DNA from 3 places in the Rhizobium sp. BK176 genome. Region 2 is predicted to be linked to each of the others. Evidence: predicted binding sites of a transcription regulator. Region 2 holds the regulator's gene; each other region holds the start of a gene.
The links. Region 2 encodes LexA, which represses DNA repair genes until DNA is damaged. Its sites were predicted from a motif close to TGTTCNNNNTGTGTTCNG; they were not measured.

Region 1 (3,277 bases), on a different contig from region 2:
AATAGACCCCAGATGCCCATCTGAAACTGCATCGCCCACGGGTCTTCCCGGTGTGAAAGCACGCGTGTCATCAAGGCGAAGATGGCAATGCAAAAGGCGCTGACGACGGGCAGAAGCGCCACGTACCCTACCTCTTGAAAGCTTGGCTGAATGATCAGCATTGCTCCGAAGAAGCCGACGCCGCAAGCGGTGTAGCGGCGCCAACCGATCGTCTCCTTGAGGAAGATGCTGCTCAGGATCGTCAATATGATCGGCTCGACGAAGAAGATCGCGATAGCGTCGGCAACCGGCATGTACTTCAGCGTCGTGACAAAGGAGACCATCGAGATCGTTATGATGGCGCCGCGGATGGCATGAAAGATGTTGGCGCGCCACGAGAAGCCCTTCCAGCTTCCGCGCCAGACAACGATCGGCAGCATGCAGAGGGCCTGGACAACAAACCGAGCGCCTGTGATTTCCGCCGCGGGAATCGTCGCGATCGCAAGCTTGGAGAAGATGTCGATGATCGGCGATACGAGCACCGATAGGAACATCAGCAGAATGCCGGTCGAAACCTCTGAAGCAGAAACGGGACGGGAAGAAATACCATGGCTCATCGCGAAATCCTTCGGTTCAGGATCTCGCGATCGCTTCGTCGCACCAGTCGGCGAATGCGGCGATGGCCGCGTCCGCTCCAATTTCATTCAGCGTTTCGTGGCGCATGTCCTGATATATCTGTGTCGTGATACGGGAGAAGCCATGCGCTTTCAAATGGTTTGAAAGCCAGATCACCGCTTTTCCGCCATCCGTCGCCGGATCCTGCCCGCCACCAACAAGATGGATCGGTGTCTGCTTCGGCAGACGGTCCAGATGCGGCGTTTGCGGCGCGCGAAACGTCAGTTCGAAAATATCGAGCCAGAGGGAAACGGAGGCATCGAAGCCGCACAGCGGGTCGGCGATATACTTGTCGACCTCGACAGGGTCGCGGCTTAACCAGTCGAACTCCGTTCGACGATTGGCAATGGACTTTCCCCAAGTGCCGAAGGTGAGCTTCGGCAAAATGCCGCTTGGCACATCGGAGCCCTTCAAGGCCCGTTCGGCCAGCAGGATCGCTTGTGCTGCCCGCCCTGCGACGCCTGGGCTAAAATTGGAGTTCCAGACGGCGACGGCGTCATATTTCTCGGGATGGGTCACAGCAGCGTTCAGCGCGATGAGACCTCCCATCGAATGCCCGAAAACGATGACTGGCAGGCCGGGATACTGTGCCACAGCGCGGTCGCGTACGGCAGAGACGTCATCGATCACCTGCCTGACACCATCGCGGCGGGCAAAGCGTCCGATCGGAGCATCCGCAGCAGTCGTCTCGCCATGTCCACGGTGATCGAAGGCAAAGACATGATAACCACGCGTCGCCATCGCCGCCGCAAAACCGGCGTAGCGCTTGGAATGCTCGGCCAACCCATGGGAGACAACGATAATTCCGCGTGCCTCGGATTGTGCCGCTTCATGATGAAAGCCGAGCGAGGCGTTCGCCGTTTCAAGGCGTTGCGTATCTGCAAACATCAAATCCTCCCGTCTGCGCGAGAAGATCAGATCGTCCGCGAAATGCAACACATCCCAATATTTATGCGACTGGATTTTAGCACCCTAGGGATTGAGGGTTGTGAAAACAGACCCACCATGATTTCTTGTTCATGAATTGTTCCTGGGAGGGATGAAGATGAGCAATCCATTTCTGCGCACGGCTTTATTCCTGATTGCGATCACGACTGCTGGCACCGCTGGAGCCCAGGATGCGGGTGGAAGGACACGCTTCATTTTGGCAGCCAGCTGGCAACCGGCCTTCTGTGAAACCAACCAGCGCAAGCCGGAATGCAGCAGTCAGACCAAGGACAGGTTTGATGCGACCAATTTCTCGCTGCACGGGCTTTGGCCGATGCGCAAGGACTATTGTGATGTCTCGGGCACGCTGCGGACCGCGGACAAGGAAGGTAACTGGAAGAAACTGCCTGAGGTAGAGCTTTCGGCGGAGACCAAAGCCGCGCTTGAGAAGGCGATGCCTGGAACGCAATCCGGGCTGGAGCGCCATGAGTGGATCAAACACGGTACTTGCACAAAGATGAGTGCCGACGACTATTTTGCGACGTCGGTTCGCCTCATCGATCAGCTGAACGCCTCTGCTGTCCGCGATCTTTTCGCTGCCAACATCGGCAAGCCGCTGACGGCGGAGGCGATCAAGGCTGCGTTCGACAAGAGCTTCGGCCCGGGCGCCGGCGATCGGGTCAAGATGAGTTGTCGGCGCGCCGGCGGCGGAGGCCGTGTCATTGACGAGCTCACGATCGGCCTGTCGGAGGACGCCACCTCGAATGACGGAGCGAGCCTGCGCGACCTCATTCAAGGGGCAGGGCGAACCTCGTTCGGCTGCGATCAGGGCGTCGTGGACGCTGCTGGGTTTTAGTGTTTTTGCTCATGTAGCCGAATATTAATCGGATTGGATTAATGTCTGGCCGCTGTTTGCTGGGGCGAGTGCGGAATGGATGCAGTTCTATCGCGAGCCGACTTGAAGGTCTTGCCTGACAGCAGGCCATTTCTGCGCACCTTTCTCACAGTCTACATCACAGGGCTTGCCATTGTTCTGTTCGATCTCGCCGACGGGGTGTTGTTCCTCGGTGATCTCGATGACCAGATGCGTGAGTTGCAGATCCGGTATCTGATGTCGCCGGATGGTCGGTGGTTCGATCTTACGCTGCCGTTCATTTCAATGCCCGAAGCTTACGTTTCGCCCTGGTCGAGATTGATCGATCTACCTTACGCGGCAATAGCGACGTTGCTGCGGCCGTTCATGCCCATCGATCAGGCTATCTCCTTCTCTTTCCGCATCTGGCCGCCGTTGATGCTCGCCCTTTTCTGCCTGCCGGTTGCGTCCACCGTGAAACGGTTGATGGCCGATCAGCCGACGTCGCGCTTGTCGTCGTTGCTGATGTTGATGCTGATGACAATTCTCATGGCGGTTGCCGTGTTCGAATTCTCGCCGGGCCGCATTGACCACCACGATGGCCAACTGGTCGCGATGATGCTTATGGTGTCCGGTCTTGTTCGCTGGGATCAGTTGGGCGGCGCGCTCGTGGGGGGCGCTGCGGCGCTCTCCATCGTCATCGGACTGGAATGCCTGCCGCTGGTCGTTGTTGCCTACGCCGGGCTGGTCCTCTGCTACATTGCCGGCGTCAGGGATGCGCGGGCGATGATTATTGCCAGCGGTCCCGCAATGAGTGCCGTCGCCGGTGCTGCCGCGCTTGCC
Region 2 (3,277 bases):
ACGCCGCGCAGGCCGCGATCGTCTGAGGGTGCAGAAATATCGAAGTAGGCATCCAGTCCATCGGGGGACAGAACGATGATCCTGGCGTTGGGCGTTGCAACACTCACACCAAAGGCCTCGTTGATCACCGTCAGGCCGTGCGCCGCGGCGCGCACAAATGGCGCAAACGCCTTTGGGTCCGGCGCGCCAAGAACGATCTCCGCGATCCCGCCCACGCCATTTGGGTGCACTTGCAGCGCCCTTCGATCGGCAGGCAGCGGATTGACCCTCTGGCAGGTGAAAAAAAAGAAATCAGGTGCGCGCAGGTCAACTGCGAACGCGAGTTTGAATGCAGCAATGGCTTCCGAGCCGTCGGGCATCTTCATCGGCCGCTCGAACTGCAGCATCTCACCGCCGTTGATCTTCTCCGCAAGGAATCTAGCGTGGTCGCGGTCGGCGTCCCCCGTCGCGAAGACAACTGCGGACAGTCCATCCTCGCCGCATCGAAACCGAAAGGCACGGTCACGCGCGGTGAAGACGTTGCCCTTCCTCGCCGACGCCTCGTGCAGTTCGAGGCTGGCGACGCCCAGCGGCTCCAGATAAGTTTCGTCGGCGAAGAAGATACAGGCGTTCTCTGTTCCGAACGGGTGCCGCGCATCTGGCGCGACGGTGAATCCCAGCATTCCGAGGCGCTCGCGCGCAAGCCTGATGTTGGACACCGGCAGCACAATGTGGTCCAGCGGATGTGCTTCGCTCATGGCAAACTCCCCGGGGATTTGCGAAGATGTGCGCCGGGCAAGAGAACAATGCAACCCCCTTCTCCGCATTCACTCAAAAGCGACGCAAAAACTGAACAAGTTGCAGGCAAGTTTTACGAAAATTTAGGTACTTGCAGAACACATATGGAACATATAGTGTCTGTTCTGGCTTTGTTTCACAACTCTGGGGTTCAACTTCGATGCTGACGCGCAAGCAACAGGAGCTTCTTCTCTTCATTCACGAACGAATGAAGGAGTCCGGTGTCCCCCCATCTTTCGACGAAATGAAGGACGCTCTCGATCTCGCGTCGAAGTCGGGCATCCACCGCCTGATTACGGCGCTGGAAGAACGCGGCTTCATTCGCCGACTGCCGAATCGAGCCCGCGCTTTGGAGGTCATCAAGCTGCCAGAGGCATATAATCCCAGTCTCCAGCCGCGCCGCGGTTTCTCGCCGAGCGTGATCGAGGGCAGCCTTGGCAAACCTCAACCGGTGGCGCCGCCAAAGCCGGCCGCGCATGCGGACAATGGCAATTCGGCCTCTGTACCTGTTATGGGGCGGATCGCTGCAGGCGTGCCAATTTCTGCAATCCAGAACAATACGCACGACATCACGGTTCCGGCCGACATGCTTGGCCCAGGCGAGCATTATGCGCTCGAGGTGAAGGGAGACTCGATGATCGAGGCCGGCATCTTCGACGGCGATACGGTGATTATCCGCAACGGCAGCACCGCCAACGCCGGCGACATTGTTGTCGCACTTGTCGATGACGAGGAAGCAACCCTCAAGCGCTTCCGCCGCAAGGGCGCTTCGATCGCGCTTGAAGCTGCGAACCCGGCTTATGAAACGCGTATTTTCGGACCCGATCGCGTCAAGGTTCAGGGCAAGCTGGTCGGCCTCATTCGCCGCTATCACTAAAGACAGGCGGCTCTCCGTCGAAGGTGCCGCTTCGCCAATTGTATGCCCGATGCCGCATCCAGGGCCGGTCAAGTGTCGTATAGGCCGTCGTCACGACAGGCGTTCCCTGTTCGTCTATTCGTATCTCTGCCGCACCCGAGCGGCGCAAGGTTTCGCCCGTGAACAACAATGCACCTGACCGGCATTCGTTTGCGCGCAGACGAGCGGGCGTAACGACGATGTCGGCGGTGTCGCAGGCAGCGCCGACGTAGGCGGGATCTTCGATGATCGTCAGAACGTAGCCGCTGTCGTGCGCCGCTGTGCACCAAGCGCCTTTCAGGCAGACGAAACGGTTCTCAACGCCTCTCGCAACGACCTGCCGCAACGCGTTGCGAGCGTTATGCAATTCGTCGGCCGAGAGCCTCCGAGGCTTGCCGTCGCCGTCTCGCCGGCGGACTGGTTTGACACCCTCTATCAGGAGCGGCGGCCGGGCTTGCTCCGCAACCAGAGCCCTTCGCCATTGGTCGAAAATGAAGTCGGGTGGGCGCGTCCGGTTGGAAGCAATAACCTGATTGTCGACAATCGCGACGAGACCGCCATCCTCGGCAATGATGAAATCTGGCGCCGGTCTGGACGGCGCGAGCACAACGAGCAGAGTTGCCAACGCGATCGCAACAGCGCCGAGGTACCGCAGTCTGGTGCGCAGAAGCGCAAGCACGAGGAAGCCTGCGACGGCGACAGGAAAGTACCAAACCGGCAATCGGCCGATATCGACGTTGCCGCCCCATCCCGAGACCATCTTTGCAATGGCGATCACAATTTCGAGCCCGAAGCCGGCGATTTTCCAGGGAACGATATCGAGGCCAAACGGCGTCAGCAGCATCGCGAACATGCCCATAGGCATCACCACGAAGGAGATTACCGGCATGGCCATGAGATTTGCGGGCAATCCATAAGCGCTGAGCCGATGGAAATGTTCGACTGCAAAGAGCGCGGTCGAGAAGCCTCCGATCATTGAGGAAAGGAGGATGCCAGCAAAGAAGCGTGCGACAAAAACTACGGGCTTCACTGCCCTGACTTGCAGCAAGGGATGTTCGCGCGCGGCTCGCTTCGACCACATCGCATAACCGGCAACCAGCGCAAGAGTCGCCGCAAATGACATCTGGAAGCTCGCGCCTAGCGCCTCGGATGGAGACAAGAGCAGAATCACCCAAGCCGATAGGGCAATGTTGCGCAGACTGATTGACGGCCTGTCGAAGAATACAGCGGCCAGCATGATCGCCATCATGATGAAGGCTCGCTCTGCCGAGACCGCAAAGCCCGAGATCATGTAATAGGCTGTCAGGGCGACGAGCGCGCCAGCAGCTGCAATCTTCTTGGTCGGGTACGCCTGCGTAACGGATGGAAACAGGCTCAGCAGTTGGCGTAGGCCGACGAAGAAGATACCCGCGGAGAGCGCCATGTTGAGACCGGAGATTGCCACGATATGCGCCAGACCCGCCTGTCGCAGCGCGTCGGTGGTTTCCCGCGAGATCGCGCGCCGCTCGTCGGTGACAAGCGACGCCGCAAAGGCGCCGGTGTCGCCCGGCAGGATTCCACGGATGCGGTCTCCAATTCCGCTTCGAAGACCATCCAGCCAGTTGG
Region 3 (3,277 bases), on a different contig from region 2:
AGAACGTGAACTCCTAGACTTTTTCGTCGACTTGCGGATGGGGATAGCTTGCGCGCAGTTCTTGGAATCGACGCGGCATGGACGGAAAAGGAACCCAGCGGCGTCGCGCTGGCCGTCTCCGATGGAGGGCGTTGGAGACTCGTCGCCGTCGCCCCGTCCTATGCTTTTTTCGGTATGCCGAAGACACTCGAACGCGCACGTGGCTCGTCACCCGACATGGCTTCGCTTCTATGCGCCGCCGAGGCCATTGCCGGATGCGCGGTCGACCTGGTGGCCGTGGACATGCCGCTCTCCCACGAGCCGATCGTCGACCGCAGAGCCTCCGACCAGGCCGTCTCATTTGCATATGGCGGCCGCAACGCAGGAACCCACAGCCCCAACTCCGAACGACCAGGCAAGATCGGCGAGGCGCTGGCGAAAGGACTGAGGGCCGCTGGCTACCCGCTCCTGACCACGGAGATTTCCGAGCGGGGCGTCATCGAGGTCTATCCACACCCGGCGCTTGTCGAACTCGCCGACGCGCCGGATAGGCTTCCATACAAGGTCGGAAAAATCCGCAAATACTGGCGGGACAAGACGCCCGCCGAGCGCAAGGCGCTGGTCATCGAGCAATGGCGGACCATCGTCCGACTGCTGGAGGCTCAGGTCGACGGCGTGACGGAAGCGCTGCCGCTTCCTGATGCCACCGCACGGGGACATCAGCTGAAGGCATTCGAAGACACGCTCGATGCCGTCGTCTGCGTCTGGATCGGGATCATGGCGCTCGAGGGCAGGGCGGTGCCGTTCGGTGACGCAGTCTCGGCTATCTGGATACCACGGGTCGAGCGCTCTTAGTCTTCCGGCTTCCGATCTCCGCGAGAGCCCAGTCCAAGGCTGCCTCGTAGTCGTCCCGTGTTGGCGCTCCTTCGTCCTCGATATCCAAGTCACCCGCCGTCCTGGCGGTCAGGGCTTCCACGATGGCTTCGAGACGGCGGACGGTGAGGCGAGGTGACATGGGACGGCTCCTAGATGAGGTCTATCCCTACTATGGCCAACCAATCGCCGGCTTGTTCGCAGGAGGTGCGAATAAATTTCATCCGCGACCGCTCCTAGATCGCGAAGCGCGAACGAAACGCAGCGTCCCCCGACTCCGGCACGTCCTCGATCGCGACAAGGGTCTCACCCTCGATATCCGCCATGGAGGACTTGAAGCCTGCCGGAAGGTCTTGCGGCCATAGACCGACCTTGACCAGGTTTTTGAGGATCGGCTCTCCTTCGCCGCCGCATCCGACCCAATCGCCTTGGACGAGATGCCGCGGCTGATCGAGCTTCAGTCGGCTCGACAGGTCTTCAAACGATCATTCTCCCTCCGATGGAACGACGATCGAACCGTCAGGCGCTAGGTCGTACACGGAGACGCCCGCCTCGGTGTCCCCGGTTGCGTAGTTGCGCGAAACCTCTGATGGATGCCAGTCGCCAATCCGAAGGTATACCGGCCGCTCTGGATCGTAGTCTTGATCGGACAACGTCATCCCTCTGTTGACTGGCCCCAGTTTTACACATCCTCGCGGAAACCTACAATCGCAGTGGGGACCACCCTGCGTAAATTTCCCGCCAGTTCGGTCACTTACGCAAACTTGCTTACATCCTTGATTCCGCTTATTTATTCGGCAGAATGGCGTTGTTCCACACCTTGGATGCATGCCAAACCTCTCTTGACTCCACACTCAAAAAGGAGGAACAGAAAGAGAACATCAACATTTTCCAGGTATGAAGCCTGTTAAATCAGTCCAACGCGAGCCTCAGGAGGTCCGTGAATCATGACGCACGTCCGGACACCGGAGGTCCTGAACGAACTTCGCGAGCGCATCGCCCTTCTTGAGGGGACCGCATCGCGGAAAGCCAACACGCTGCCCTTCGGCGTCGACGAGATCGATCGGCACCTTCCAGGCGGCGGCCTTGCCTTCGGCGCGTTGCACGAGGTGTCTGGCGGTGGTGCGGGAACCGTGGACGGTGCCGCCGCAGCCCTGTTCGTCGCCGGCATTGCCGCCAGAACGACAGGCAAGGTTCTCTGGTGCTTGACGAGGCCCGACCTCTTCTTTCCCGCCATCGCCCAGGCCGGACTTCACCCTGACCGCGTCGTTTTCTGCGAGGCAAACAAGGAAGAGGACGTTCTTGCCGCCTTCGAGGAAGGACTCGCATTTGGTGGCCTCGGTGCTGTTGTCGCCGAACTTGTCCGGCTGCCGATGACAGCCTCGAGACGCCTGCAGCTGGCGGCCGAGAAGACCGGGACGATGGGGATCGCGCTCCGGCGCTGGCGCAGGCAGGCGGAGGCTTCCGATTACGGACAGCCCACCGCTTCCGCGACGCGCTGGCGGGTGAGTGTCCTGCCATCCGAGGAGCTGCCTGTCGCGGGCATAGGACGGGCGAGATGGCTGGCGGAGCTGATGAGAGTGAAGGCGGGCGAGTGTGCCGAGTTTGAGTTAGGAGCCTGCGATGCCAAGGGTCGTGTCAGTTTTCTTCCCCTATCTGGCCACCGACAAGGTGCGGAGCCATGGCAACGAAGCCGTTCCGGCTGACCAGCCACTGGTCATCGTATCGCGAAGCGGGTCCAAGCGCTGGATATCCGCCGCCGACAAGGCCGCGCTTCGCGTGGGACTCAGGATCGGCATGCCCGCGAGCAAGGCGCAGGCGATGATCTCCAACCTCGCGATGATCGATGCCGCTCCGCAGGAAGACGCCGCCGCACTGGAACGCCTCGCGCTCTGGGCGCTGCGGCACTACAGCCCGGTCGTTTCCGTGGATGGCACCGACGGTATCGCCATGGATACGGAAGGTGCCGACCACCTGCAGGGCGGCGAGGAACTGCTGATATCCGGTCTCGTGAACCGCCTTCGCGCCCGTGGCCTGACTGCCCGCGCCGCCGTCGCCGACACCTGGGGCGCTGCCCATGCGTTGGCGCGTCTGTCACGAGAAGAAACGACCGTCGTTCCTTCCGGCCAGATCGCGCGCGCTGTGACCGGTCTTCCCATCCATTGCCTCAGGCTTCCCGCCGAGACCGTCCAGGGCCTGCGCGTTCTCGGCGTCGAGACAGTCGGCGAACTCTCCGCCATGCCGCGCGCGCCGCTCACGCTCCGTTTCGGCCCCGAACCAGGCCGACGGCTCGACCAGATTTTCGGGCGGACCGCCGAGCCGATAGAGCCGATCAGGACAGCCGGACTCGTAGAGGTGTTCCGGCCATTCTCCGAGCCGATCGCCGCTGCCGAAACCATCGCGAAATACATCCGTCGCCTTGTCG

Region 1: the regulator LexA is predicted to act here: its motif matches at 1,669-1,686, upstream of FHT76_RS21970 (ribonuclease T2 family protein).
Region 3: the regulator LexA is predicted to act here: its motif matches at 1,716-1,733, upstream of FHT76_RS01015 (ImuA family protein).

The regions. Positions count from the first base shown of each region.
Region 1 covers NZ_JANUBV010000007.1:219,310-222,586, reverse strand. The annotation lists gene FHT76_RS21980 (DMT family transporter) at 1-596, opposite strand, end outside; gene FHT76_RS21975 (alpha/beta hydrolase) at 613-1,542, opposite strand; gene FHT76_RS21970 (ribonuclease T2 family protein) at 1,700-2,437, shown strand; gene FHT76_RS21965 (hypothetical protein) at 2,513-3,277, shown strand, end outside.
Region 2 covers NZ_JANUBV010000021.1:38,717-41,993, reverse strand. The annotation lists gene FHT76_RS34245 (VOC family protein) at 1-737, opposite strand, end outside; gene lexA (transcriptional repressor LexA) at 938-1,654, shown strand; gene FHT76_RS34235 (ComEC/Rec2 family competence protein) at 1,635-3,277, opposite strand, start outside.
Region 3 covers NZ_JANUBV010000001.1:159,040-162,316, forward strand. The annotation lists gene FHT76_RS01000 (DUF429 domain-containing protein) at 49-834, shown strand; gene FHT76_RS01005 (hypothetical protein) at 803-994, opposite strand; gene FHT76_RS01010 (hypothetical protein) at 1,338-1,505, opposite strand; gene FHT76_RS01015 (ImuA family protein) at 1,800-2,558, shown strand; gene FHT76_RS01020 (DNA polymerase Y family protein) at 2,476-3,277, shown strand, end outside.